4 regions of the Desulfosporosinus burensis genome follow, and region 1 is predicted to be linked to each of the others. Evidence: riboswitches for the same ligand, from Rfam matches in the RefSeq annotation. Region 1 holds a riboswitch; each other region holds the start of a gene.

Region 1 (7,508 bases):
CTCGCAAATTATTAAACGGTGCAATCCATGACAATATTACTCCTGAAAATATTGACGATATGCTCTATACTTCTGCTAAGGAAAAAAAGTGGAGTTGCTCAAAGCGATGGATGGGGTTATGACAAGAGTGCAAAAAACGCTAGTGAAAGCAATTATTGATCATATTGACGATATGACACAGCGTATTAAAGATTTGGATAATATGATTAATGGTGAAATGAAAAAGTACGAGGATGCAATAAATGCCTTAGATGATATGCCAGGAATTGGTCGACAGAGTGCTGAAACAATTATTGCAGAAATAGGCGTTGACATGGATCGATTTCCCACTCCCTCACATTTAGCATCATGGACTGGATTAAGTCCTGGCAATAACGAGAGTGCTGGTAAAAGGAAGAGCGGAAAAACAACAAAGGGTAATAAAACGCTTAAAACAACCATGACCCAATGTGCTCAATCGGCAGTGAAAAAAAAGATTCGTTTTTCAAAGCACAATATGACCGTTTGGTAGTCCGACGAGGACATAATAAGGCAAAAGTAGCTGTGGCACACTCGATGATTATAGCCATTTGGCATATGTTAAAGAATGGGAAAGCATATAATGATTTAGGCGGAAATTACTACAACCAGAGAAATACTGAAAAGAAGATGGCGTTCCACTTAAAAAAACTTCGGGAGCTCGGATGGGTACCGACCGTTCCGGCTATTCAATAAAGCTCTAAAGTTATATAGAAGAACTAATGCGTGCTTTTTCAGGCAGGCCTATTAGTGTTGTGCTAATTCCAAGTGCCCAGGGAACGTTTTCACAACAAAGAAATGTTCATACAGCTCTTGAAAAGGCTGGTTTTAGTGAGGTGCAAGGAATAATGCTTAAGGGAATAAAAGACAAGCATGGCAATAAAGATTGGTATGTAATTAAAGGGAAAAAATTGTAAAGAATCAGAACTGCCTAAAGATAATTTTGCCTTTACAAGTCACGAATGTCGTATTATATAAAAATGAAACATTTTGCAGGATATGTCTATGCCTGTAACGTCTGTAGATTTCTCGTGGGAAGGAGTTTTCGTTGTCTGTAAATCGGCCGTTGTTGGTCGGCACTTGACTGTGTATTGCCTTTGTGATACATTTAATTTGCAAATTTAATAGATGAGCAAGCGATTTTTCTTAGCCGAGAAATCATAACAGGGAAGCCGGTGTAAATCCAGCGCGGTCCCGCCACTGTAAAGGGGAGTTTGTGCCACATCTACTGAGGAAACTTGGGAAGGAGGCACTAAACGAAGAACCTGAGCCAGGAGACCTGATTGCTCATATGCTTTACTCACGATGGATGGGTGGAGGGACCTGTGTTAATCCGACCCTTCAGATTTTGGAGGGTCTTATCTGTTTTTATGGGTGATATTTGGTTTCCCGAGGGAAACTGACCTTTTGGGTAAAAGTCTTCTGCTAGCGGGATCTGTTTTCAAAAATGCGAATGCGACTTGAAAGCGGAGAAGAACGCGTCGTCCGAGACAACTGATTCATTACTGTCTTTATGATTAGTGATGAGGAGTTGTCTTTTTATTTTGGCTAGCTATTACAGCTTTGTAGAAGTGTGAGGAAGGGGCACTTTCATTAAATTTTTGTGCCTTGAGTACAGCGAAAGGAATGACACTTAGTTTGAATATACAAAAAGAGCGAGAGTGCTTGAAATTGGCGTTTTATGGAAAGGGAGGAATCGGAAAATCGACAGTAGCGGCTAATATTTCTGTAGCGTTGGCAATGCAAGGTCGTAAGATCTTACATATTGGGTGCGATCCTAAGGCAGATTCCACAAGGTGTCTCGTAGGGCGTAAAATTCCCACGGTCTTGCAACAATTGCAGGCCAAGCAGCTTAGTATTTCCCGGCAGGATATTGTATTTCCTGGTTTTGGAGGTGTTAACTGCATTGAAGCCGGAGGCCCGGAAGCTGGTATTGGGTGTGCTGGCAGGGGGATTATCACCATGATGGAGGAGTTGCAGTATCTAGAAATATGGGATGAAGCTTGGGAAACTGTTATTTATGATGTGCTGGGGGATGTAGTGTGCGGTGGCTTTTCCGTTCCGATGCGTAAAGGGTATGCCGATACAATTTATATTGTAACATCATCGGAATTTATGTCGGTATATGCTGCCAACAATATTATGAAGGCGATCAGTAGAAGCCAGGAGACAAGGCCAGTGACCCTGGGGGGGTTAATTCACAACTGTAGAAATCCCGAGTCGAGTAGGGAGGCAGTTGAGCAGTTTGCGATTTTAACAGGTACGCGGGTAGTTGCTGATGTCCCTTTCAGCCGGGAAATTGCCCTTTCGGAACTTGAAGGCAATACAGTTCTAGAAAAGTTCCCGGATTCAAAGGCAGCTAGTTTCTTTAAGGAGTTGGCAGGTGTTATCACTGAGAATCAGGGTTATAGGCCAGTAACAGCGCTTGAGGACGAGGCATTGGAAGAACTTAGTCACTATATGTTAGAACTGGAATTGCGAAAAGCATAGAAGGACGGGTACCAGAAGTAGGAGGAAGAGAATTGTCTTGTACAGGATATATCAGAACGAGTAGCGGAGAAGAAAAGATTAGGCTTGCGGATATCGCAGACAAAATGCCACTCGATAGTTTTTTTGATAGGGGTATAGCGGACGATGAGTGTGGGGAACTGGTTAATTTGGCCTTATGTGTGCCGGGCATTGATGTCGTGGCGGCAGGTCCCTCATCCTGCTCCAGAGTATTATATTTCAGGGCTGCAAAAAAGGGCTTGAGCGAAAAGTTATTCTTGCTCCCGGTATCTAGCAACGATTTTGCTACTGGGAAGCATCTGGAAAAATTGGAGGAGGCGCTAGAAGGCCTTGTTATGTCGCGTCGCTCAAAAGCGATCATCGTTTATATTACTTGTGCCGATATTCTGACGGGTACTGAGTTTCTAAGCATAACAAAACGAATAGAAAGCAGGTATGGTATACCGCTGAAAGTTTTTGAGCGAGGGCCACTTTCCAGGAGAAGGACACTTCCTAAAGAGAGGCTAGGGGATATTTTTATCGATTTACTGCAAAGGGGTGTCCTGCAAGAGAGGAAAAGCCACATTAATCTGTTAGGAGATGCAGAAAAACTTCCCAAGGATTCTGGCCTGAGGCAGATACTGAGGAACTATTGCTCTACTGAGAAAATACGAGAATTTGCTGCGCTGGATTCCTGCGAAGAATTTGAGGACTTGGCAAACGGAAGGTTGAACATCGCCTTGGACCGCTTTGGGTATGATTTGGCGGTGCGCATGCTGGAAAAATGGGACATCCCCTTCCTCTACTTGCCTGCCCAGTACAACATGAAAGAGATTAAGCATAACTATACAACGTTGATGGAGGGGTTGCAGGTCACTTGGGATTATAGCCAGGATGCTAAAGAGTACCACCGAGTTATTGCCGAAGTAGCTACAGTGTTGGCTGGAAAACAAATTGCGGTAGGAATTGGGGCAAGGTCTTTCGAGCTTGTTCAGGCGCTGGTGTCAATCGGCCTTTCTGTTGCTGCAATATTTGTTGAAACAGTGACCAAGTCAGATATGACGTATATTAACGCGCTCTCCGCTGTGGGAAGCAAGGCGGAGGTCTATTTGGTTTCCAACATAACTGTTGAAACGCAGACAGGTGGGTTTGAAGGAATAGATATGGTTATTGGAGAAAAAGCATCATTTTATTGTCTAAAAGCCAAAGAAATATTAGTGAGTGCCGACTATCGTTTCGGATATGAGGGGATCCTGGAAATTTTGGAGGGTATGCGATGAGCAGTTTTTTAACCCGCTTGCCTTCGTTGGCTAGTGATTATTCTGGTGCTTGTTCTGTTCTTTTTGCTTTGCCTTCACTAAACCTTCTGTACACGCCCGGCGGGTGTAGTAGTGCAATCCTTGAATGTGATGAGATCAGAAATTTTCGCCAGACTTTGTTTTTCAGTTCCAAGTTGGGGGAGATGGAAGCCGTCATGGGCGCAGAAGAAGAATTCCTGTTTCATGCGGAAAGGCTCTGGACCCAAAACCGGCAGGCCGAACTCATCGCAATTATGGGTACGCCAGTTCCTGCTTTGACGGGGGTCGATATCAATGTCATCAGGCTATGGTACCAATAACTTACAAAAAGCTTTTTTCTTGCTAAAAGGAGGTATTTTTGATGAATCCCAAAAGGTGATAGGTAGTTAAATCAAACACTTTTATGATAAATAACAATAACATACCCGGGACTTATTACCCAAAATATTACAAGTCCTTGTGTTCATGGCCTTTGGGGTATCCAGTGTCATATCAAAATAGGCGCATTATACGCGAAAAGTGAGTTACAAGCAGCTCTTTTGATTTATAGGGTACTTATGAGCTTTAAGCCCCTTTCTTCTTGTATGACTTCGGCCTGGACGAACAGGAACCATATTTTTTGTAATTTCTTGCATTATCCGGTGAAACATCGCATTGCGCTTTTCTGGATCATCTTCTAGCAACATGAGCACCAATGAATCCTTTAATTTACCGATCAGTATATTTGTATTTACCTTGTATTCATATTTTAAGCTTTTGTCTTCATTATTTTCTAAAATCTTCTCGTCCGCTTCATTCTTAGCAAGTGCCACCATATTTGATAGATACATGGACGCATAGAAATCTTGCTCAACGGAAATAACGGTGTCGCCCGTAAAGTTTTCAATTTGAAGTCGGCTCTTTAATTCGAGGTATTTGACTTCTATTCCCCAACGTTTAAAATATAGAGCTTTAAACTCTTGAATCCCTAGGGTTTCATCAAATAAATTAGTGACTAGGACTTCCTCAACTTCAGAATCCAACATAAATCGAAGAACACGAACCTTGATCCTTTTTCCTTCAACCTTTATCTCAACGATCTGATCAGGTTCCATCGCTTCATTGAATTCTTTCATCGAATTAGTTTTCACACGCATGAGATACTTAATTTCGCTACTATCTAAGTAAGCGATAAACTTTTTCGAGGGATATCCTCGATCAAAAAGAATAAGGTCATTTTTCAAGCCCATCGTTTTTAATTTTTCAATTAGTTCAATGGCTATCTCTCGCTCGCCAGTAGTATATCTTGTGATTTTTGACGTAATCATCATGCCATTCACTATGTCATAGATACCTGAGGCTTTGGCACGTGCGAGTTTTACCGTCTTGCCTTCACCATAACCGAAGGCATCTCTCAACCGTTCCGAATTGTTAAGTTCCAAGATTGATGCATCAATGGCGGAGAGTCGGTAACCGTTAAATGTTTTAAAATCGTCATCTCCGTAGTACCAGGATATTATGGAGTCCGCCATTTTTATAAAGGCGGTGGGTGATATTTTTTGTCTCGCTTCGGAATATCCTTGCTTAGTTATACTGCATTCAGCTCCTTTAATGGTTTCGAAGAACGAATCGAGTTCAATCTGAAGAGTTTTTTTCACAAAGTTCAGTTGAAACATGATGAGGTCTTTGAAGTCCATCTTGCAATTGGCAGCACGCGTAAAATAGGTTGATTTCATACGCGATTCGCACATAAATACAATATCATTAATTAGCTGTTCTGTAAGCAGTAGCCCTTCTAAAAAGGTTTTTTTCACAAAAACATCACCATTCCTCATCGGATATACCAATAAATGGTATTCAAATTGATTATGGTGACGATTTTCGAAAGTCAAGTGATTTATGGTATTTTTCGAGTTATATTATATATTTTATTGCTCACTTTGACGGGAAATGAACAACTTACATTTTATGTAAGGATAGCTTGATGACATTGGGGTCGATATCGGGGCAATAGCGGATAGGCTGAGTAGGCGGACAGACATGACTACCTTGGCGCTCCCTACGGAGGGATTTGAAACCTACTACTCCGGCGTTTACTCTACACTGTTAACCTTAGGCAAACGTTTTCTGGAAAGGAGGGAAAAGAAGAACAATCAAGTGAATATCATCGGGTATACGCCCTTAAGTCTTGGTAAGGAAATACATTTAATCGAACTCATTGACGAACTGACGCAGTTCGGTCTTGAAATAAGTTGTTCGCCAGTAGGGAAAATAAACTTGGAATCCTTTAAGAAAATGTCCTCTGCCGCCTTGAACCTTGTCGTGTCCCATGAGGGTGTAGGGCTTGCCCAAGATATGCAAAAAGAATACTCGATACCTTATGTGATGAATGTTCCTGTAGGTTTGTGGGGCATGCAGCGGCTGTTTCAGGTTCTAGCGGAGATAGTAGACACTTCTCCGAGCTACGCAAGCAAGCAACGATACGTTCCAACTAGTAGAGCAAAGCCTGGACAAAGGGCCGTCGTGATAGGAGAACCACTCTTTGCTTCATGCCTGGCTTCTTGTCTGCGTAACGACTTTGGGCTTGACTATGTTGAACCAATCAGCTTGATGAAAATGGATAGACGAATGAAGACAGTATACCTAGAAAAGGCACTTTCCGATGTTCATTTGTTTGAAGGAGAGGAAGCGTTGGCCCAGTGGATGGATAGAATACAGCCGGATATCATTGTTGGCGATCCTCTGTATCAGAGACTTCTAGGCGGAGGCAGCACCCAGTTTGTACCTATCCCACATGTAGGCTTGAGCGGACCTCTGTATGCTGGTGCACAGTACGAGTTTATCGGAAGAAGAGGGTATGACTATTTAGCTAGTTTTATCCGCATATAATTTTTTCTGAAAATATCATGAAGGGGGAATTTTTATGATGAAGTACAGTAAAAAATCAAGGAACGTTTTATCACTTTTGCTAGTTATAGTTTTAATGTTAAGCCTCGCGGGTTGTCAATCCAGCGGAGATGGAGGGAAACCGATAGCCGAGAAGACTTCTGATACTAAGATCGTCACAGATCTTATAGGGAATAAAGTAGAAATCAAAGCCAATGTGGAAAAGATTGCCGTCATTCCCATACCTTGGGCTACTATTGTCTATGCGGTTGATGGATCGGGTAAAAAAATAGCTGGTATGCATCCGTCTGCCATGAAAGCCTACCAGAAAAACATCTTGAAGGCTATGGCGCCTGAAATAGCCAACGCCAATTCAACCTTCGTCGACAATAATTTTAACGTCAATTACGAAGAAGTAGCCAAGCTAAAGCCAAATTTGGTAGTCATTTGGGATTATCAGCCGGAAGTAGGCATTAAGTTGGCAGAGCTCGGTATCCCCTCTGTGGCGATCAAATATGGCACCCTTGAGGATGTGCAAAACGGCATCAAGCTGGTCGGTGAGATATTAAACCAGCAAGAGAGGGCAGCTGAACTTATCAAGTACCAACAGGAGACCATCAGCTATTTAAAGTCTAAAGAGAGCTCACTAGCGGGCAAAGATAAAGCTAAGATCCTGTATCTGAGAGATGACCAACTGCAAGTAGCCACCGGCGAATCTGTGAACAAAATCATGATCAACACTGCGGGCGGAGTGAACGTAGCCGATGAGGTCACAGGAGATAACTGGAAGAAAGTTACCATGGAACAAGTAATAACCTGGAATCCGGAGGTCATTATCCT
Region 2 (7,508 bases), on a different contig from region 1:
AGCAGCGCATCTTCCAAGGACTCCCGGCGATAGCGAGTAATGAGGTTAATCATCACTTCGCTATCAATCGTTGTTTGGAAAACTGCCCCGTTTTTCCCCAGTTCTTCACGTAGTTCTAAGGCATTGGTTAAACTTCCATTATGAGCCAAGGCCATCATGCCTTTTTGGTAGTGTACTACCAAAGGCTGAGCATTCGCAAGCAGCTTTGAACCCTTTGGGGAGTATCTGACATGTCCGATTGCCATTTTCCCCTTCAAGCAATCCACAACATGGTCTGAAAACACTTCCGATACCAAGCCCATTCCTTTATGCACATCAATGCTTCGTCCATCTGAAACAGCGATTCCAGCACTCTCCTGTCCTCGGTGTTGCAGAGCATAGAGCCCGTAGTACGTTACACGAGCAACCTCCAGAGTGGGGGCATAGATCCCAAAGACTCCGCATTCCTCTTTCGGTGTATCCTCTCTAAAGTCGAACACGTTTGCCCCCCTCCCCTTAGTTTAGTGCTTAGTCTTCAAATTTCTTCGCTTAACCGCTTCTGCAACGCTTCGTCCTTCGCCTCGATATCCCTTTGCATCTGAGTTCGATAGTCTTTAACCCTAATACTCAAGGCACTATCTTGGATCGCTAGAATCTGTACCGCAAGCAACGCCGCATTCCTTGCAGCGCCGATGCCTACGGTCGCCACAGGAATTCCCGGGGGCATTTGTACTATGGAGTAAAGGGCGTCGATTCCTTCCATGGCTCCACTGTTCATAGGTACACCGATGACAGGTAAAATCGTTGCACCAGCAACAACCCCTGGCAAATGGGCCGCTAAACCTGCCGCCGCGATAATGAGTTTTCCACCTTGGGCTTCAAAACCTTTTACCCAATCAACTGTTCGTTTTAAGGTTCTTTGGGCAGAAGAAATTATAACTTCAAAAGGAACTCCAAATTGACGAAGAACTTCCAGGGCTTCCTCCATAACTAGATAATCTGAATCACTTCCCATAATGACCCCAATTTGGCTCATTTACCTCACCCTCCTTGTCTATAATGTCCTCTTCTCGCAGTTAGCAAGTTCCTCCAGTTTTCCCAAGGTGTTCCCCAACTAATTTCATGGCACAGAAACCTCCACACATAGAACAAGCTTCCGCTCCCTCTTCGTTACGCTCTCCTCGGATCCGGCGAGCTGTTGGAGGATCAATGGACAGTTCAATTTGTTTTTCCCAATCTAATGCTTTACGAGCATGAGCCATGGCTAAGTCCCATTCCCGTGCACCCTTAACACCATTAACTATATCGGCAGCATGAGTGGCGATGCGAATAGCAATCACCCCTGCATGCACATCTTCAGCGGTTGGTAAGCGCAGATGTTCGGCTGGTGTGACATAGCAAATGAAGTTTGCACCTGCCATAGCAGCCGCTGTAGCTCCAATGGCTCCTGTGATATGGTCATAACCCGGCGCAATATCCGTAACTAAATTGCCAAGTATATAGTACGGAACATGATGACAGAGTTGTTTTTGGAGCAAAATCGTGGCTGGGATTTGATCTACAGGGACATGGCCCGGGCCTTCTACCATCACCTGAACCCCCGCTTCTAAGGCTCGTTGCACCAATTCTCCAGCCACAATCAAACCTTGAACTTGGGCACGGTCCAGAGAATCTTCGATACAACCAGGTCGGATCGCATCTCCAACACTAAGTGTTACATCGTATTTTTTACAAATCTCTAGCACACGATCAAATTGAGCATAGAGCGGATTCTCTTGCTCGTTGTGAAACATCCAGCCAGTTAAAAAGGCCCCTCCACGACTTACTATATCTGTAATTCGTCCTTGATTTTTTAATCGTTCAATAATAGACATATTTAAAGCAGCATGAATAGCCATAAAATCGATGCCCCGCTTTGCCTGACGTTCAATCATTTCAAACATATCCTCAGCAGTCATACCGACAACGCTTCCGTGCTTAGCAATACTCTCCATACCACCTTGATAGCTTGGAACAGAACCGACAGGTAATGTGAAGTTATCGAGTACTTGACGGTGGAAGGCATCAACATCTCCGCCAATACTTAATTCCATAATCGAATCCGCACCAGCCGCAACGGCAACCTTTATTTTATGAATCTCATCCGCGAAGTCTACACAGTCCGGTGACGTCCCGACGTTAGCATTCACTTTGGTGCGAAGTCCTTCCCCTACTGCAATCGCGACCGAGTTCTTGCGTTGATTGTTCTTTAAGATCACGACCCGACCTTGAGCTACCTTCTCACATAACTGATCCGCTGTAAGCCCTTCTACCTTAGCTAATCTCTCTACCTCAGGCGTAATAATACCTTGTCTTGCTTTAATAAGTTGTGTCATTTTAATCTCTCCATTCAAATTCTATTTTTTCATTTATGAAAATAATTTTACCAACTTCATGTAGTGCTTAGCTTAGCTGAACTTATCCAGGGACAAATGTGATTGCGATCATCGTTATTCATCCAATCGTGAGACTCCCCCACCGAAGTCTCGATGTTCAACTTTAGTTGAATGAGTTCACTACTTCGAACCACGCACCTCGAACCTCGCCTCAGCACTCCCACGGCAGTTCTTGAAAGAACTCGCCCGCTACAGCCATAGCACAACCCTTTTCGCATTTTTTGCAGAAAGGTTTTTCGCTTGAGTGAAAATCTTTAAGCCTTTCTCGATCTAAAGCTAACGTTTTCTGAGCCTCTAGATTCTGCGCCCGCCGTGCTTGACTCATTTTCAGGTCCCATTTTTCTGCTCCTGGGTACCCTTTGGCTAGATCAGCTACATGAGCAGCAATACGCGAAGCCACCACTCCCCGATAGACATCCTGCGCATTGGGATAACCTATATGTTCAGCGGGTGTGACATAGCAGAGAATGTCTGCTCCAGCAGCACCAGCCATCGCTCCTCCAATAGCAGCTGTTATTTCGTCATATCCTGGGGCTACATCCGTCGATACCGGACCGAAGACAAAATACGGAGCACCTTGACATACTTGTTTTTCAAATTTAACCGTAGTCGCGATTTGATTAGGTGGAGTGTGACCAGGTCCCTTAATCATGATTTGAACCCCTGCTTGTCTGCTTCGCTTCACCAACTCGCCTAAAATAACGAGTTCTTCTGCCTGCGAACGACATAATGAATCGGCACCTGCACCTGGTCGCATAGCATCTGCTAAACTTAAGGTCACTTCATACTTTTTGGCAATTTCCAGGATGCGGTCAAACATAGTAAACAAAAAGTTTTCCTTGTTATGATAAAGCATCCAGCCCATTAGCAAGGACCCGCCTCGGCTGACCAGATTTAGGACCCGCTGGTCTTCCTTAGCCGTTTTAAATAATCCGGAGTGAAGGGCGCTATGCAAAGCCATAAAATCCACTCCATCGGCAGCTTGGCGTTCCATAACCTTGAAAAAATCATCTGGCTCAAGTGCTAAGGCTGAACCCTTAGTATGTACAGCTTCAGCAAAAGCCTGATAAACGGGTAGTGTACCTAAAGGCAACGGTACTCTTTTTATAATTGTCCGCCTTGCCTCGTCCATATTGCCGGCTGTACTCAAATCCATGATAGCATTGGTTCCTGCCCTGATGGCCTCATCCACTTTAAATAGTTCATCCGTAAGACTATCCTCGTCTGTAGCTAAGCCAATACTGGCACTAACCTTGGTACTTAGGCCTAGCCCAAATCCTTGAGGTCTTTGGGGCTTGTGATGACGGTTATAGGGAATAACAATCCGTCCGGTAGCAACCCGTTCCATAAGTAGTTGGACATTCATTTGTTCGCTTCGTGCTACCAAGGTAAACAACGGGATTTCCCGACCCTCTTGGGCCATTTCCATTAACGTCAACACCATAAACTCTCCTTTCTATGTTTGGAGTCATTACCTTGAAAAGAACATTCTGGAGTGAAAAAACAAAAAAAGCCTCTAATCACACAGTGACTAGAGACTTTTCCATAATCTCATTCACGCTACTCTTGGTTCTTCGACAAGGTAGGCTTTACTAACTACAGGCAGGTCTCCTGGCTTACGGATCAACACGTCTGAAGCACCTTCCGGGAACTACCCCGTGGTTATATACTTCTTGCTCCCCGTTTACAGTGGCGGGACCGCGCCGGACTTACACCGACTTCCCTATTCTCCTCATAGTGAGGCACCTGTAGTAATTAAATTTTCTAAGCATAGTATAAACAATAAACGTATCGTTGACAAGGTCTTTTGTCGATAATTATTGAAGATTTCATTACAAGCTTATCTTATTATCATCCTCACTCTGATGCTTCTTCTGTTTTATAGATAGAATTTTTGGAAATTATGCTGTACTCCCCACTACTGTGCACGATTCTAGAAACAAGTCGAATTTGGTGCTTGCATTCTGTACAATAGCCAAAGGCAAAATATTTCTTTGTTTTAGTGACTTCCTTATCTTTCTCTATAAGTTTGGAACATTGCGGACATGATATAGTCACTTTGTCAAGGAAAGCCTTCAACTCTTTAACTTTTATTTCATTTTCGATTTGGTTCTTTTCCCAGTTTATTATGGCCCCTTCAGAAAAATCAAAGACCTTTTTGAAAATCTCTGAGGTATAGAAAGCATCACTTAATGCATCGTGAAAGGGAAAAGTTTTTTCAATCCCTAAGGCTTCCACGGCATTTTCTAGACTTGGTTGCATTGTTATAACCCCATGATTCATATAGATTTGCTGAATATTAATAAATCTGTCAAAGGATAGTGAGCCAAAGCCAAAAAACTGGCAATTATCTCTTAAACCTAAAATATCATCATGTCCCCAAGAGCATAAAACAGAGTCCTTTCCAAGCCATGAACTAAAGCTCTTGATTGCTTGATTGAAAGGGGTTCCTTGACTAACCTGCCTTGTATTGATCGTCGTTTTCTTCTTAACATAGGGGTTTATTCTCTTATAAATCACTGGCTTAACGATTAAATTGAACTCGCCAATGGTCTCCAATCGTTCGTTGAGTTTGACCGCTCCGATTTGAATGATTTCACTTTTCAAAGCTGGATTTGCATAATCCCCTTCTTTGAATTTAAAAAACATATTGAATTCCAAATCAAACACTATATAGTTCATTGTTACCTCCTCTGTCACTCGTTTTATTATAATCCTTCCAAAGAATAAACGCACATCTTAGTTTTATCATTCCCTTCTAAAAGTGCATAGTCTTGGTATTGTTGCACAAATTGTGCCATAATCATCCAAGGAGGATCCGTGACATGCTAGATGCATCAATCGTTTGAAGAGGGAGGTTTGCTAGGCTATACAAGTTGGTATAAAAATAATGTTTATATAAGTCTTTTTTTTATTTTTCTGCGAATACTTAATCAAGAGGTGATATTATGTGGTTTAATAAAAATACCGAATATGTACTAAAGGAATTGGAAGTAAACTCAACCACCGGTTTATCTGAGAATGAAGTAATTCAACGACGAGAAAAGTACGGTTTAAATGAGTTAGTAACTAAGAAGCCTAAAACTTTACTTAGGATTTTCCTCTCTCAACTAAACAATATCATGATCTATATTTTAATCGGTGCTGCTCTTATTTCTGGATTTATTGGGGAAATAAGCGATGCTGTTATTATTGGAATTGTGATTCTTATTAATGCCATCGTAGGGGTCATCCAAGAATCTAAGGCCGAAAAAGCTCTCGATGCCTTGAAAAAGCTTTCGACTCCTAAAGCATTAGTGAAAAGAGATGGGACATTAAAGGAAATTCCTTCTCAAGAAGTAGTCTCTGGGGATGTCGTGATAATCGATGCTGGAAGATACATTCCTTGTGACCTCCGCCTTATAGAAACAGCCAATCTTCAGATTGAGGAATCAGCACTTACCGGGGAATCCGTTCCCTCAGATAAACAGGCAAATTTACTTATTGAAGCTGAGGATACCCCTCTTGGGGATCAAAAAAATATGGCGTTTAAGTCCACCTTGGCAACCTATGGTCGTGGAGTCGGCATCGCTGTTGCTACAGGAATGGATACTCAAATTGGAAAAATTGCCACCATGCTCGAAGAATCAGTAGACGAGCAAACCCCTCTTCAAAAGAAAATTGAGGAGTTAGGGAAAATCTTAGGCATCGCAGCCATAAGTATTTGTGCCCTTATGTTTTTAGTAGGAGTTCTTCAAGATAGAGATCTTTACGAAATGTTTTTAATTGCTCTTAGTTTGGCTGTCGCAGCAATTCCTGAAGGATTACCCGCTATTGTTACTATTGTCCTTGCTATGGGTGTTCAACGACTGATCAAAGAACACGCGATCGTCAGAAAACTCCCTGCAGTAGAAACTTTAGGATCTGTATCAATTATTTGCTCTGACAAAACCGGAACACTTACCCAAAATAAAATGACAGTCACCCACTTCTTTGCTGACAATTTTTTAGCGGACATAGCATCCTTAGATTTGACTAAAGATGCTCATAAACTTCTTCTAGAAAATTTAGTTTTATGTAACGATTCTACCTACTCAGAGACGACTAACACAGGAGATCCAACTGAAATCGCCCTTGTAGAGGCTGGAGCGAAGTTTGACATTTCTAAAGATGCTTTAGAGAAATCCCATCCAAGGGTCCAAGAAATTCCGTTTGATTCGGATCGAAAATTGATGACCACTATCCATAATCATGAAAATCGATTCATGGTCATGACCAAAGGTGCCTTAGACAGTTTGTTGAAAATTTCAACGACCGCTTACCTAAATGGAGAAACGGTGACGTTAACCGAAGAACTTAAAAACGAACTTCTGGAAGCCTCGAACACAATGTCCGATGGTGCCCTAAGAGTCCTAGGTGCTGCTTATAAGTCACTCGCTACTGTTCCCTCAAAGGGTGATATTATAGAAGAGAACTTAACGTTTATTGGGCTTGTCGGAATGATTGATCCTCCTCGACTAGAAGTCAAAGACTCCATAGCCCTTTGTAAAAAGGCTGGCATCAAAACCATTATGATCACGGGAGATCATAAAAACACTGCCTTCGCCATAGCTAAAGAACTCGGTATTTCTAATGATATCGAGGAAGTTATCTCTGGTTCTGAGCTGGATAAACTAACTCAAGATCAGTTAAATGATAAAATCGAACGTTTATCTGTCTTTGCACGAGTTTCTCCGGAGCACAAGGTAACCATTGTCAAAGCGATTCGATCCAAGGGAAACATAGTTTCTATGACGGGGGACGGAGTGAACGATGCACCTTCTTTAAAAGCTGCTGATATTGGAGTAGCCATGGGAATCACAGGAACAGATGTTGCCAAGGGTGCTGCCGACATTGTTTTAACGGATGACAACTTTTCAACGATTGTTTCGGCGATTAAAGAAGGCCGTAATATCTATAACAATATAAAAAAGTCGATCATCTTTTTATTATCTTGTAATTTGGGAGAAGTTATTGCTCTCTTCCTAGCGATCTTATTAGGCTGGGCTTCTCCACTAAGACCCATCCATATTTTATGGGTCAATTTAGTGACTGATACCCTTCCAGCTCTTTCCT
Region 3 (7,508 bases), on a different contig from region 1:
ATTTTTGTAGAAGTAGCAATAATAACGAAATAATTTAAAAATTTGACCATGGAGGTCTGGCTTCAATACGAAAGTCAACTTCATGGTCTTTTTTTACTAAATTTGGGAATGAAAGAAAGATATTTCATTTTCACATGAAGGAGGCATGACATGTGAGTCGCCAAGACAAGCTACAGGAGATGGAAAAGCGAAGGCAAGTACTACAGGATGCGCGAGAAGAAATCTTAGGGAAATTTATATCAGAAAGGGAACAGCGCTCTCAGTGGCTGGTTAAGCTTATGGATATTGATGACGAGCTCGAAGAATTATCCCGTCAGCAAAGCAAATTGATCAGATGAGCATATGTTTTCGGCTAACAAACGGAGTCTAAAAAAAGTAAGAAAAAGAAGGAATTCTTAAATTCATGTAGAAGAACCATAGATTAATAAATAATGGAAAAATTTGACCATGGAGGTCTGGCTTCAATACAGAAGCCAGCTTCGTGGTCTCTTTTTTTACTAAAATGAGGGAGTGGATGAAAAGATGGAGGAACAAGTGAAGAGGGATTGGGAACGTTGTGTAGCGTTTCACGGGCATATTTGCCCTGGTTTGGCGATCGGTTTCCAGGCCGCGCAGATCGCTTTAAAGGTGCTTCCTTCCTTAGCGGGGGAGCCGTACAATCCGAAAAGCGGGATAGTAAGCATCGTACAAAACGATACTTGTGGAGTGGATGCTGTGCAGATGTTACTTTCAAGCACATTTGGCAAAGGAAATCTTATGTTCTTGGATCATGGGAAGCAAGTTTTTAGTTTCATACGCCGTCAGGATGGGCGTGGTGTTCGTGTTGCCCTGAAGCATGGGACTATGGAGAATGAACGGCATCAAGCTTTACGGGCCAAAGTGATGGATAACACTGCAAGCTCAGCTGAGTCTGAGGAATTTTATAAGCTGCACGGAGAGATTTCGATGCACCTAGTGGAGACTCCGTCAGAAGAGCATTTTGTCTGGCGGGAAATCGCATATGACCTACCCCATGGTCCTAAACTCAATCCAACGGTGCAATGTGCTTTCTGCGGTGAGGGAGTAATGGAACAGCGGGCGAGTGTTCGTGATGGGCATATTGCCTGTCCGGAATGTGTGGAACCATACGAGTCGCGAGTCCTCGTATTAAATAAATAAAAAGACACACAGAATACTTTGGCATGTTTAGATACTACCTTCGATAGGTCTGTTAAAACATGCTATGCGAGCAATAGTAGTGGGACAACGTCGTTTGACGAGAATCTATACCGTTCGTTAACTATGCTGGGCATGATCCTTGAGGGAAAATATTGTGCTGCTTTCAAGGAATAAAGTTAGCATCCTTTCCTCATACTACGATTAATGTAGAAAGGATTGGTGAAATTTTATGAGTTGTTCAAGTATAAAACATCGCTATGAACAAATGAAGGGCCAGGGGGATATTCACTTCATAGATGCTTTGACTCTTTATAGTGACCTCAAGGGGTCACTGGATGCCCATAATCTAGAAATAAAAGAGTTGCAAAAAAGTAATGATAAAACTAGCATTCAGCATTTACAAAACCATATTACAGAGGGGAACCAATTGTTATCAGAGTTCGAGAACATGACTCTTCACTAAACAATAGTAAACTGAAAAAGCAGTACATAACTATTTACTCAAACCAACACCCTAGGCTACAAAAAGTTGCCCAGGGTGTTGGTTTGTATTAAATTGCCCCTCAAAGCAATGGTGCGTGAAATTGACGGTTAAGGGGAGAGAAAAAATGGCGAGCAGCCTAGTTCTGAGGATGTGCTAGATGTCGGAGATATGCATAAAGGGTTCTCCTCTACGTTATATTATTGTAAATCTTTTCTAAAATAATACGGTGGTTGAGAAGAGTCATGTCTTTAATTCTGGCTTTAATAAACATTTGTTTTCCGAAGATATCTACGAGTTTAAGGCCATCTTCATAGGGCTCGATGGTATCAACGGACTTCATGAGCATCACTTCGTTTTCTCCATCTTTGAGAAAGGCATTTGATTCACACATTGCAGTTAGCTCCTTCTTTTAAGAATTATCAAAGCTTTACCAGAACAAGTTCATAAGAAATGCCTGGGAAAGGTTCATTTTAAGTTAGGGTCAGACCCAATGATATCGTGACGGTCAGATCAGAATATCATTGGGTCTGAAGTTGATAGTATTCCGTAAGGATCCAAACTTTCCTTAGGGATTATGAGTTGACATTTTCGCACGTAAGATGCAGGAAGATTTTGAAGGTATTTTGGAACGTGGAATTCATTCCATTACAAACTATGGAAAAACATCTGGCATGGGCTCATATGCCTATAATCACCTCCTTTGTAAAATGAAAAAGACCATGGAAAGAATGACCAGACTTAATGTCAAGTCAAGACCTCCATGGTCTCTTTTTTTCATAATGAATATTTGGCTATGTTAATAGTATTCTACACAAAAGTGTTAAACCCTTCTGCGTTTTTTATTTTTTTTATGACGTTTTTAATAGGTTTATACCCATGATGGATATTCCTGACGGTCGCACCACTGTAAGCGGGGAGTTTCACTTTTAGTAGACACTGGGTGTTGTGCCTGGTGCCCGTTGGTCGGCACTTGACTGTGTATTGCCTTTGTGATACATTTAATTTGCAAATTTAATAGATGAGCAAGCGATTTTTCTTAGCCGAAAAATCATAACAGGGAAGCCGGTGTAAATCCGGCGCGGTCCCGCCACTGTAACGGGGAGTTTGTGCCACATCCACTGAGGAGACTTGGGAAGGAGGCACTAAACGAGGAACCTGAGCCAGGAGACCTGATTGCTCATATGCTTTACTCACGATGGATGGGTGGCAGGAATTATTTAATTCAGCCCTTCATATTTTGGAGGGCTTTATATATTTTTATGTGTACATAAATGGTTTCCCGAGGGAAACTGACCTGTAGGGTAAATGTCTTGTTCAAGCGGGATCAGCTTTCAAAAATGCGAATGCGACTTGAAAGCGGAGGAGAACGCGCCGTCCGAGACAACCGATACATTGCTGTCTTCAGGATTAGTGATGTGAGGTTGTCTCTTTATTTTTTATTAGGAGTGGAATATCGCTGGATTCTATAAAAACTAAATACTTAGAAAATTTAGGTACCGAAGTTTGAGAACCTCGGTTTAAAAGGGAAGCAGGTGTAATTCCTGCATGGTCCCGCCGCTGTGATGGGGAAATGTTTCATTTATACCACTGGTTGAGTCTGGGAAGGTATGAAACATTGATGATCCAGAGTCAGAAGACCTGCCTGAATACTACACGCCAATAACTCTACGAGCGATAGAGGAGGTATTATTAGTGCTGAACAAATGTTTATCAGTATTTTTAGCCTCTTGACCAATCGGTTGAGAGGCTTTTTGCGTCGAGTGGCTTATTCCGGAAGGAGGTGAAATAGATGTTAATTCTTAGTTTGTTGGTGGCCCTTCTCATTTTAAGCATCAAAACAGGGTTAGTTTTAGGGTCTTCCTGGTTGACCATACCTAAAATTTCTGGTTATGCAACAATTTTTGGCAGTTCTGTTGTTTTGTTAAGTTATATTTTTAACGGGAAATATCAGCTTATTGGACATTTTATTGACAAATATACATTTGCTTTTGCATGCATAACAGGTTTACTTTTCCTTTACTTAGGGTTAGAACATACTTCTGAAACAGAAACCCCTGGGAAAAAACAAAAAATTAGTTATTGGCTGGGTTTTTTACCATGTCCCTTTTGTGTTGGAGCACTGGTTATATCTGTGATTTATACGGCAGGTGGTTTAAAGGTACCTTTGTATGCTGTATCTATCGCTACAGGTATTGCATTTTCTTTAGGTATAGTCTTGGTAAGCTGGATTTTACGTAGATTTTTGACCCGATTTAATTTTGGCGTAGCTAGTTTTTTTCATCAAGGGTTATTGTTTTTAGGTGTTTTTACGTTGTTATCTGCTTTTTTAATTCCTAACATTGTGGCAACCATGCAAGACACATTTATACCGATGGTATTATGTTCCAAAAAAGAATTACTCTTATCTGTAGTTGGATTTTTTGTTCTTTTTACGTTGGGGTTTGGCAAAGAAATGTTAACCCGTTTCAATAGTTTAAGTTGGAGGAGATGATTAGGAAATGGCTATGGTTGGTTCCCAGTATTTGAATCAAATTATGCATATTATTTCCCAAAGTTTAATGATACCTTGTTATGCTTTTTTACTTTATTTTGTAGTGACAGCTGTAATCGAGACAGGTGCCCTGATCGGGGAAAAGTTTGGGGAGAAAAAAATACATCAGTTTAAAACAAAAGAGTTTTTGAGTAAATTACCAGAAACCCATAACATTGAGCTTTATGTGGAAAATAGCGAATTGCCTATTAAACTAAAAAAAGTTGTCACAGAATTCCTAACCTTAGCTTCCGCAGAAGGAGCTCGTCAACGGATAGTTGCTCAAAATCTCTTATGTGAGCAAGAAGATTTAATTGCTAAAAGAACCGAAAAAACAGACTTGATTTCTAAAATGGGTCCTTTGTTGGGTTTAATGGGTACTTTGATTCCTTTAGGACCAGGTTTGGTAGGCTTGGGTAAAGGAGATTTTAACATGCTGGCCCAGTACCTGATTGTTTCTTTTGATGCCACCATTATTGGTGTTTTTGCCGGCAGTTTAGCCTTTACCATATCCAAGGTGCGTCGGCGCTGGTATGGACGTTACTTGAATAATTTGGATACAATTCTAGAAACAATTATTGAGGTGAGAGAGTATGTTTCGCAAACGGGGAAGAAAGTTGCAATCGGAGGAAGAATTTGATCCATTAAGCAGTTTGGCTAATCTAGCGGATGTTATGTTTGTTTTTAGCGTAGGTTTACTAGTTGCGTTAGTTAATGTTTATAATGTCAGTCCTACTAGTGGTAGTGCCGGTAAACCAAAACAAGCTATTATTGATGTAAAACAAGGAAAAGAAATGGAAAGCTTACCGCAAGTTGACTCAAAAACAGGGAGCGGCTTTGAAGAAATGGGGACTGTGTTTAAAGACCCTAAAACAGGTAAGTTAATTATGGTGCAACCGGTAGATGAAGGTAAATAAGAACACGGGGGAGAGGGAAAAGGAGCATGCTAAGAAAGAACACGCTAAGTAGGTATCGAAAACCTTTTGCGATTTTGATGTTGTTTATGATGTGTTTAAGTCTTTTATCACCTATTGTTAATGCTGAGGATCATAGTGTAGGTAAGATTGAGCTAGACAACAGCAGCGTAAAAATAACAGTTGGATCTAGTAAAACTGTACAGGCTACCGTTTATAACCAGCTTGGTGAAATAATGACCGGGCAGACAGTGACTTGGAGCAGCGACAAAACCGAGATTACTACAGTGGACCAAAATGGATTAGTGGAAGCTATTGGTGAGGGCACGGCTACAGTTACAGCATCTTGTGACGGGGTAGAAGCCGTATGTGAAGTTACGGTAGAAGAGGCAAAGGTAACTAAGATTGAGTTAGATAACAGCAGTGTAAAAATAGTCGTTGGAGCTAATAAAACTGTTCTTGCAACCGTTTATAATCAATTAGATGAAATAATGACCGGGCAGACAGTAACTTGGAGTAGCAACAAGCCAGAAGTAGCGACAGTGGATGAGAATGGACTGGTTACGGCAGTTAGTGTCGGGATAACAACGATTACTGTCGTTTGTTCCGAGATCAGTATTCAGTGTCAAGTTGAGGTGTTTAATGGTTATCCTACAAATGTGGTGATCATTACAGGTTCAAAACCTCTTGTGTCACCGCTTGTGGAGGCTTACCATAACCTGACGGAGAAAAGAAACCCGCCCTACCAGTTTGGATTGAGAATTTTTTCTGCAGATGATTTAGCTTCCAATACGGCTAAAGTGCAGCAAGCGGTGCAAAATGCAGATGTCGTATTAGTGCAAATGATTTCAGATACGAGAACAGAGGACTTTCATACTATTTTAAGTGACAGTTGGGAGGCAGAATGGAAAAATGGGAAGGCACCTGCAATCTTTACCCAAGGTTGCACGGAGGGTTTCGCAATAAATATTGTTAAAGACTTACCGATCCAAGCAAATATTAATAAGGACGATTTGACGGCACTGACAAACTATATTAGTGCAAGAGGTACAGATAACTGTGAGCGTTTATTGTTATTCTTAGCTTCTAAATACGGAGAAGGAGATGTGACGACAGCCGAGGATTTAACTCCCATTGGGAGTAGAGGGACGTTCGCTTACCATCCTGATGCCCAGGGTAATGGGACATTTTTAAATCCAGAGGATTATTATAACTGGTATACAAGCCGATCTGGATATGATCCCTCAGCACCTTGGGTTGGCATTATGGATTACGATTCTGCTTATATCGATGGGGATTATGACTTAACGACAGAACTATTAAAATCGTTGGAAAAGAAAGGTAATAATGTTGTTTTAATATTTACCCCTTCGAGTAAAAAAAATGACTCTGTGCGTAGTTACTTTTACAGAGATTTAAATGGAGACGGGAAGAAAGAACCGGCAATAGATACCTTCATCTGTCCGATGGGTTTTGCCTTTGACTCAAAAAATCAACAAAATACCATAGATTTATTTAAAGAAATGAATGTACCTGTTTTAGCGCCAATTTATGCGAGTGATTTAGAAAAATGGGAAAGTGATCCAGCAGGCACTTCCAGCAGCATATATTGGAATGTAGCCATGCCTGAGCTGGACGGCCGAATTGAACCAGTATTAATGGGGGGGTATAAGACTTTAAATGTCGATGAAGCAACAGGCGCAATTATCAATAAAAAAGTTGCCATACCTGACCGAATAGAACGGGTGGCAGGAAGGGCGACAAATTGGGCTAAACTACACAAGATGGAGAATCAGGATAAGAAAGTAGCGATTATTTATTATAACCATGATGGTGGTAAAGATGGCATTGGGGCTTCTTATTTAAATGTACCAAGGAGTTTAACAGAAATATTAAAGGCTTTTAAAAATAATGATTATACTGTGAACCAAGATGGTTCGTTAAGCAGTGAAGGAGAAATCACCGAAGAAAAGGTTTTTAATGAGATGTTTAACAAAGGACGTAATATTGGCGGTTGGGCGCCTGGTGAACTGGAAAAATTCGCTGCCCAAGAGGGAATCATCAAAATTAGCTTGGACAAATATCTTAGCTGGTACTACCAGCTTCCTGTCGGGCTGCGTGAAGCAGTGGAAAAGGATTGGGGAGCTGCTCCCGGAAAAGTCATGGTACAGGATGAGCAAATAATTATCCCGGGTGTTATCAATGGTAATGTTTTCTTTGGACCGCAGCCCATGCGAGGGTGGGGAGAGGATGTAACTAAAATTACCCATTCACCAACTTTACCTCCAAGCCACCAATACTTGGCCTTTTATTGGTGGTTGCAACATGAGTTTAAAGCAGATGCGGCAATACACTTGGGAACCCATGGTACGGCAGAATGGTTACCGGGAAAATCTGTCGGCTTATCAGGAGAAGATTGGCC
Region 4 (7,508 bases), on a different contig from region 1:
ATTGGCCCCTTTCATTTAGAAAGCCTTGCAAAACCTTCAGAACTGCCTCGTCCTCTTCTGTACCGATAATATGCTTCATCATATACTCAAAACCTGCCGGTCGAATTGGTTCATCCTCTCTTAAGGATTCCACATCAAATTCACCGATCTGTTCAGTGTCTTGGTCAGGTACCTTGACCTCAAATAAAGCCTCTAATGAAAAGGTTTCAGTTCTTTCAAGCTCATCGTCCCGCAAATCCGCCTGAATTTCCTGATCATTCACCTTAGAAATTTCCCCTTCTTCGGGTAAATTGCTTGCAGAGTTTTGGTTTTCCTTCACTAATATCCCTTCTACGCAGTTTCCTATTAGTACTTGTCTCAAAATCGCTTTAATAAAGGAACTTCGCTCCTCTGGTTCAATCCGCTGTATAGCTAACCAGAGATCCGTCTCAGCTTCATCAAAAAACAGCGGAATAAAGGTAGGCTGAGCATTAATCATACTGGCGGGTTCGATTTCTTCGTTATATTATTCACCAGAGTCGTAGCCATAATCCGAAATCCTGTGGCATTACCAAATTGTGGATCGTCAATCAGAAGCTTATTTTCTAATTGGATATGCTCATAGACCATTTCTCCGACCTTTCCGGCTACTAAGACGGTATGCAGTTTACCAAGCATTGGTTTTAAGGCCTTTTTCACTTCCCGGGAGATATCAGTTCCTAACTGAGCAAGCATGTTCTTCATGATCGGATTAAGATTAATCGAGCCGTTATTCCAAGGATACAATCCCCCGTTCACTCGGAAAATTTTATCTAATTCCTTATCATCCGTTTCAATGGGGTTTTCGTGATTTGCGGTCAATTCCTTCAGTTTATCGGCCACTCCAATATACGCCCACTTTAACCCCTTTTCAATACTAAACGAATTGGGTGGATCAAGCATTACGCCATCATAAAAAGTGGCAATATCTGTCGTGCGAAAGCCCGGATCGATGACCACCACATACCCGCTAAATAACTTGGCGCTCGTCGGCATCCCATATTCATTAAGAGTTTCCTTAATAAAGACTCCATAACTCTGGGGAAGCACTCGAGAGCGCAAGATGTTCAGTTGCCGTGTCAACCCTTTCATGGGACCTGAATGAAAGGTTACCGAAAAAGACCCCTTTAATTCCGCTTCATACTTGTCCTTTAAACTAGCATAATACTTAACGGGCACGCCAGTTCCAAGATAAATATTCGCTTTAGGAGTTTTTTGGGCTAGGGCTAAAGCCACTACCAGTAATGCTGTTGCTTCTTCATCCGAAGATTTGTCTTCATCCCAGCAATAATGAGCTTCGTTCGGATTCAGGCTTTCAGCCAAACTTCCCATGAAGTAATGCCGTTCCACACCCGTCGAATTATTCTTGACCAAAACATCCAAAGTAGAAATCTGAGTTTCTAAGTCAGATCCTTTACTAATCAGGGAATTACCTAAGGTTGAGAAAATCCGCTCATTCCCTTTACAAATTACAGCTGGAAATAATACTTTTGCATCTCCAGTATCCAGTTTAATCGCTCCAAATCCCGGATCTGCTCCGGCCACAAGAATATCACTATCTAACACACGTGTTCCTCCTCGATTACAATCAATTATGGACAAACTAATAACTACACCTACACCTACACCTGCTACTGCTATATCTATCATTATATACGAAGCTAACACGCTTGTAAAAATGGGTTATTAAAATTCTTCTAAATATTTAAATAGTGACCAACACTATACTTGAGATTAGAAAAAGGTTGTGGTATGCTAAAAGAAAAATTACTTGAATTTAGGTGCCCTTTGGGGAGAATAGGGAAGTTCGGTTCAAAACCGACGCGGACCCACCACTGTATTCGATGAGCTTTGTTGACCACTGGCACTTTGCTGGGAAGGTGACAAATTAAAGCGATGATTCGATAGCCAGGAGACCTGCCTAAATCTTTAAGTCTTTCCACATCGTGGAGAGCGGCGGTGATGACGGTAAAGTCCCGACCACAGATTTATTTGTGGTCGGGATTTTCTATTTTTCAACAACTATATTGAGGAGGAGTTTTAATGAAAAATTTGTCAGAAGCACAACTCTATGCCCAACTCGAAGCTCTAACTGCGAACATCTCAGAACTTGACGAGGATTCCATGGCTAAGGTCCAAGCACGCTTGGACATCCTGACCAAACCACAAGGCAGTCTTGGACAATTAGAGCATATAGCCAAGCAACTTGGAGGTATCCAACGAACCTCTAATCCTCAGATCAATAAGAAAGCAGTCCTCTTGATGGCTGGAGATCATGGCATCGCAGCTGAAGGAGTTAGTGCCTTTCCCCAAGAAGTTACCCCTCAAATGGTGTATAATATCATAAGTGGTGGCGCAGCCATCAATGTACTGGCTCGCCAAGCCAATGCCGAGGTTTTTTGTACGGATGTTGGGGTTGCCTTCCCCTTAGAAGGAAACCTTATTCACAAACGGGTTGCTAATGGAACCCAGAACATGACCAAGGGCCCGGCAATGACCCGTCACGAAGCACTGCAAGCTCTACTGGTCGGTGCTGAAGTTGCAGCAGAAAAGATCGGTGCAGGATATAACCTCTTTGCTACAGGTGACCTCGGAATTGGCAATACTACCCCTAGCTCTGCAATCGTTGCCCTCTTTACCAATTCCCCCCTTGAGGACGTTGTCGGACGAGGAACTGGAATTGATGATGCTGGCTTAATTAAGAAACGCCAGGCCATTCAAACGGCCTTTGACGTCAATCAACCTAATGCAGACGACGCTCTAGATGTTCTAAGCAAAGTAGGCGGTTTAGAAATTGCGGCGATTGCTGGTTCAATCCTTCAAGCGGCAGCTAGCCGTGTTCCGATTGTCATTGACGGGTTTATCTCGACGGCCGGAGCACTCATCGCTTCAAAAATTGCCCCAAAATGTACGGCCTTCATGATTCCCTCCCACGGTTCAGTCGAACCTGGTCACCGTAAGGCCTTAGCAAGCCTAGGCCTTGATCCGGTAATTAACCTAAATATGAGACTTGGAGAAGGAACGGGAGCGGTCCTAGCCTTTCACTTAGTCGAAGCTGCACTTCATATTCTTAAGGAAATGGCAACTTTCGGCGATGCTGGAGTCAGCGAAAAGTCAAGCTAGAGAATCAAAAATCAAACACTATTCAAAGTCAGAAAAGACGAGTCAAAGCCTCTACTTAAGTAAATCAATCTTAATAAATATTCATGGGAGTCGATGAATGCCATGTCTCAATTCACTTTAGTAACAGGCGGTGCACGGAGCGGAAAGAGTAGCTTTGCAGAACTTCTGGCCGCTTCGGTAAATCGTCCTGTAACGTACATTGCCACCGCCCAAATCTGGGACGAAGAAATGGCCCATCGTGTTAAAAAACACCAAAACCAGCGCCCGGCAACTTGGCAACTCATTGAGGAACCTCTAAAGATTCGAGAAACACTTTGCCAACTCAAAGACTATGACGGAGTCATTCTGCTTGATTGTGTCACGCTCTGGCTTACTAATCTTCTCTTAACTCAACAAACTGGACATGCAGAACAAACAGAACGAGCTGACCATTCTGATCACGAAGGAGTAGAATCCACCCTAGGCTCCTCTAAACAGGATAAGATGTACCCCGACCTCGAACCACAAATCCTAACTATGGTTCAAGAGGTTGCCCAACTTGCCCAAGAGATTAAACCTCAAGTCCTCTTTGTCACCAACGAAGTCGGCCAGGGCATTGTCCCTGAGAACCCTTTAGCTCGGGCATACCGTGATTTAGCTGGACGTAGCAATCAAATACTTGCCCGCTGTGCTGATCATGTCTATCTTGTTGTAGCAGGTTACCCCTTGGAACTTAAACACTCTGGCGGGCAGCTTCTTGCTTCCCTGCACAAGGAGTGATCTGAGATGCGCGGATTCCTCATAGCACTTACCTTTTTTACCCGAATTCCTTTACCGATCCCTAAGAATGTTACTTCAGAAGAATTCCTGCGCAGTTATCGATATTATCCGTTCGTAGGACTAGTCTTAGGTCTTATCCTCTGGCTGCTGGCGAAAGTCATGATGCCCTATTATCCCCCTTTAGTTCTCGGGGCTCTCATCTTAGTTGCGGAGTTAGTGCTCACCGGAGGAATCCATCTTGACGGATTCATGGATAGCATGGATGGTTTATTATCCGCTCGAAGCCCAGAAAAAATCTTAGATATCATGAAAGACAGCCGAGTTGGTGCCCATGCCTCAATGGCTCTCGTGGGCTTATTGCTCTTGAAATTCACCTTCCTAGCCAACCTAACCGTTCCGATGTTACCGATTCTTATCGTCATGCCAATGCTCTCTCGCTGGGTCTTTCAGATTGGGATGATCGGATTTCCCTATGCCCGCTCCCAGGGGCTAGGCAAAGGGTTTCACGAAGCAACCCAGTGGATTCCATTCCTGCTCAGCGGAGCGCTGGTCTGCGGAATATCTTTTTATCTGCTCGGCTCAGCTGGACCGATCGCCTTAGGAGTTACCGCCTTAGTCATATTCTTAATGGCTTCTAAAATCTCCTCCTTACTAGGGGGTCTGACAGGTGATCTATATGGGGCTTTTATCGAACTTTCGGAAGTTATCTGTTTAGTTATCGCTTTTCCTTTTATAAAGTAGGCATAGTGAACTTCAATATAAGCAAAACGGAAGGGTAATGAACTATCAATACCCTTCCGTTTAAATATTAGTTTTACTATTTGTTTTACTAACTAGTTTTGCTTATTTAGTCTTGCTTATTTAGTCTTGCTTATTAGTCTTGCTTATTAGTCTTGCTTATTAGTCTTGCTAATATTGTTTGCCTATTCCAATTTAATTAACTTAGTCTCATGTTTTCGGGCCACGAAAAAACTTTTCTAGTCAAAATCGTTTCAAAAGTAGGTATTAATCTTAGCGTTATATTAATATGATAAAATTAGTCCATAAATGTACAATAAGGAATTTTTAGAGTACACTAGAGATAATTGGCATTGCTAATTATTTAGTATCGCTAGAGAGGGAGAACCATGACAGACTTTATCCTCTTATTTTCATTTTATGCATTTGCCGGCTGGGTAATGGAAACAATCTACCGTACAATATCCCAACGAAAGGTTGTCAATCCTGGATTTTTAGTTGGCCCGTTCCTCCCGATCTATGGCTTCTTTACGACTTTGGTGATCTGGTCCTCTGGGCTGTTATCTCAACTCGCTTGGGAATGGCAGTTTCTTAGTTTTGTGTTTTTGAGCACCTTGCTGGAATATGTCGCTGGATGGTTTTTCGAGCGCTTCTTTCGCCTGCAGCTTTGGGATTATCATACAACACCTTTTAATCTTCATGGGCGCATCGCTCTCCAGTTCTCCCTTCTTTGGGGGGTTTTAGGGCTTGCATTTCATCTCGTCATACACCCAGCCGTTCAAATTCAAATGTTGCGCATTCCACCGACTGGCCGTTCTATCTTAGCTATTATCTTGACAGCCTATGTTATTTGGGATATTATCCGTTCCACCCTCTTACTACGTCGTCTTGAACACTTTGTCTCGATGTTCCAGGAGCAGTATGAACGTCTGGAACTCACGTTATTTCACTCAGCCTGCTCTCCGTATCAAAGATTTCTTCATGCCTATCCGAAAATGCGCCATACTTTAAGCGAAAAGATGGCTTTACTATATGCTAAGCAGGAAGCTCTCGAGCACTTTTTAAGCCTTCAACGGCAAAAATTCTCCAACCCAAGTGGAGAAAACGACCCCCACTCACTTGACTAGGAAGGTGAACTGATTTTGGATTTATCAGAGCACGTCGAGGACATTCTGAACCACGAAGAGTATCAACAATTGGCACGTTTTACCCATCATCGTCCATTTACTACTTTAGAGCACTCTCTTCGTGTTGCGCAAATAGCCTATGACTGGTCACTACGCCTTGAAAGCAAGCTCAAGTTGGACACACACGCTATTACTCGTGGCGCCCTACTCCATGACTTTTTCCTGTACGACTGGCATGAGCCAAGACCAGACCGATCCCGGTGGCATGGTTTTCGCCATCCTCGCATTGCCTGCCAGAACGCGGAACGATGTTTTCAGCTCAGCGAGAAGGAAAAAGACATTATTTTGAGCCATATGTGGCCACTTACCCCGCGCTTACCTAAAACCCGAGAGGCTTTTCTGGTCATGGTTGCAGATAAGATGGCCTCGATCCAGGAATTTCGCTTAAAATTCAAACGTGATCTTCCGCCTTCTGAACGATACACGTCTCTTCGCCTTATTAAACACAAGTCATGAATAATCGAACGACATACTATTGACTTTAGCATGCGCATCCCAAAGAAAAGAGCCTTTCACCGCTAAATTCAGAGTGAAAAAGGCTCTTTTCTTTGACTTTTAGTATACTTTTTTATCCATCAGTTATCTTTTTTCGAACGCATTTTCCGTCACAATATGCCCCTTACCATTTTGCTTGCCGAGATAAAGCCGATGATCTGAAAGCTTGTAAAGAGATTCATAGTCCGTAGATTCTGTAGGAAATTCTGCAACTCCTATGCTTATGCCCAAACCATAGGTTTCTAAATCCAAGTTACTCTTTAAGCGCTGCATGATATTCATTGCATCTTGGCTTAACTTAAGATCCGTTAAAATGACCGCAAACTCATCTCCACCTGTACGAGCGACAATATCTTCTTGTCGAACGGACTTCTGGAGATTCTGTGCTACATGGCTTAAGGCCTTATCTCCCATGGGATGACCTTTTGTATCATTTAAAATCTTAAATCCGTCTAAATCAAGGAGCAGAAAAAGGAACGTTGAACCACGTCTGAGTGTTCCCGCCATTTCTCCTAGGATCCTTTGCTCAAACCCTTGGCGATTCATGATTCCAGTTAGGCGGTCCGTCGTCGCCAGACGCTCAAGTTCCTTTCTTTGCCGGATAGCTTCTAATGCCATGCTTAACATCCGTACAAATGCGTACAGGATCTCTTGGGTATGCGCAATGTCTCGTGTCCTAGAATCAAATAGCCAAAGTTCCCCAACGACTCCGCGATAGGTTTTAATAGGCTGAATAAGGATTTTTTCCACAGGATATGGAATCTTATTATGTTCGTCTTCTTCAAGTATTCGCAGGGTAGGTGTCTCATTCGGTATGTATCCAAGCGGAAAATGGGCTCTTTTATCTTTTTGGATCCATTCTTGCCAAACATCCTCAGACTGTTTAAGCCGGCCAAAGGGAGAATGTATTTTCCATTCCCCATCGGTTTCCATATGAAAGAATCCTGCCTCTAGGTACAGAATTTCCATGGCCATTTCTCCGGCTTCAGCTAGTAACTGCTCTTCAGACACGGCCTTGACCAAAATTTCAGTTCCCCTGAGCAGCAATGATAAGGCTTGTTCACGATCAACAGCGGCCATACGCAATTGTTGTTCATAAACACTGGAGGAAAGTAGGGGCATTAACTGTTCTAACCAGTAGACGCTTCCCTCGTCAAAGGAAGCGGGATTATCACTGAAAAGCAACAA

Evidence for each region. Region 1 has a riboswitch for cobalamin ahead of ACYQ3Q_RS23325 (nitrogenase iron protein NifH). Riboswitches for the same ligand answer to the same signal wherever they lie in the genome.
Region 2: it holds a riboswitch for cobalamin, as region 1 does, so the genes downstream of both, thiC (phosphomethylpyrimidine synthase ThiC) here and ACYQ3Q_RS23325 (nitrogenase iron protein NifH) in region 1, are expected to answer to the same signal.
Region 3: it holds a riboswitch for cobalamin, as region 1 does, so the genes downstream of both, ACYQ3Q_RS26535 (DUF2162 family putative transporter) here and ACYQ3Q_RS23325 (nitrogenase iron protein NifH) in region 1, are expected to answer to the same signal.
Region 4: it holds a riboswitch for cobalamin, as region 1 does, so the genes downstream of both, cobT (nicotinate-nucleotide--dimethylbenzimidazole phosphoribosyltransferase) here and ACYQ3Q_RS23325 (nitrogenase iron protein NifH) in region 1, are expected to answer to the same signal.

Annotation. Positions count from the first base shown of each region.
Region 1 covers NZ_BAAHYN010000015.1:118,291-125,798, reverse strand. The annotation lists gene ACYQ3Q_RS23345 (IS110 family RNA-guided transposase) at 1-122, shown strand, start outside; gene ACYQ3Q_RS23340 (transposase) at 107-511, shown strand; gene ACYQ3Q_RS23335 (hypothetical protein) at 505-714, shown strand; gene ACYQ3Q_RS23330 (hypothetical protein) at 741-935, shown strand; cobalamin riboswitch at 1,136-1,319, shown strand; gene ACYQ3Q_RS23325 (nitrogenase iron protein NifH) at 1,627-2,508, shown strand; gene ACYQ3Q_RS23320 (nitrogenase component 1) at 2,541-3,785, shown strand; gene ACYQ3Q_RS23315 (hypothetical protein) at 3,782-4,123, shown strand; gene ACYQ3Q_RS23310 (IS4 family transposase) at 4,328-5,596, opposite strand; gene ACYQ3Q_RS23305 (nitrogenase component 1) at 5,772-6,671, shown strand; gene ACYQ3Q_RS23300 (ABC transporter substrate-binding protein) at 6,706-7,508, shown strand, end outside.
Region 2 covers NZ_BAAHYN010000007.1:160,999-168,506, forward strand. The annotation lists gene purF (amidophosphoribosyltransferase) at 1-479, opposite strand, end outside; gene purE (5-(carboxyamino)imidazole ribonucleotide mutase) at 515-1,015, opposite strand; gene bzaB (B12 lower ligand biosynthesis ThiC-like protein BzaB) at 1,056-2,354, opposite strand; gene thiC (phosphomethylpyrimidine synthase ThiC) at 2,566-3,852, opposite strand; cobalamin riboswitch at 3,999-4,179, opposite strand; gene ACYQ3Q_RS14150 (3'-5' exonuclease) at 4,272-5,096, opposite strand; gene ACYQ3Q_RS14155 (calcium-translocating P-type ATPase, PMCA-type) at 5,363-7,508, shown strand, end outside.
Region 3 covers NZ_BAAHYN010000023.1:13,295-20,802, reverse strand. The annotation lists gene ACYQ3Q_RS26555 (hypothetical protein) at 153-338, shown strand; gene ACYQ3Q_RS26550 (FmdE family protein) at 523-1,158, shown strand; gene ACYQ3Q_RS26545 (CooT family nickel-binding protein) at 1,830-2,033, opposite strand; gene ACYQ3Q_RS26540 (hypothetical protein) at 2,242-2,442, shown strand; cobalamin riboswitch at 2,650-2,833, shown strand; cobalamin riboswitch at 3,117-3,302, shown strand; gene ACYQ3Q_RS26535 (DUF2162 family putative transporter) at 3,432-4,133, shown strand; gene ACYQ3Q_RS26530 (MotA/TolQ/ExbB proton channel family protein) at 4,141-4,812, shown strand; gene ACYQ3Q_RS26525 (DUF2149 domain-containing protein) at 4,790-5,089, shown strand; gene ACYQ3Q_RS26520 (cobaltochelatase subunit CobN) at 5,167-7,508, shown strand, end outside.
Region 4 covers NZ_BAAHYN010000006.1:267,200-274,707, reverse strand. The annotation lists gene ACYQ3Q_RS12900 (hypothetical protein) at 1-478, opposite strand, end outside; gene ACYQ3Q_RS12895 (ParM/StbA family protein) at 475-1,584, opposite strand; cobalamin riboswitch at 1,781-1,957, shown strand; gene cobT (nicotinate-nucleotide--dimethylbenzimidazole phosphoribosyltransferase) at 2,062-3,141, shown strand; gene cobU (bifunctional adenosylcobinamide kinase/adenosylcobinamide-phosphate guanylyltransferase) at 3,244-3,900, shown strand; gene cobS (adenosylcobinamide-GDP ribazoletransferase) at 3,907-4,641, shown strand; gene ACYQ3Q_RS12875 (putative ABC transporter permease) at 5,028-5,765, shown strand; gene ACYQ3Q_RS12870 (HD domain-containing protein) at 5,781-6,281, shown strand; gene ACYQ3Q_RS12865 (sensor domain-containing diguanylate cyclase) at 6,405-7,508, opposite strand, start outside.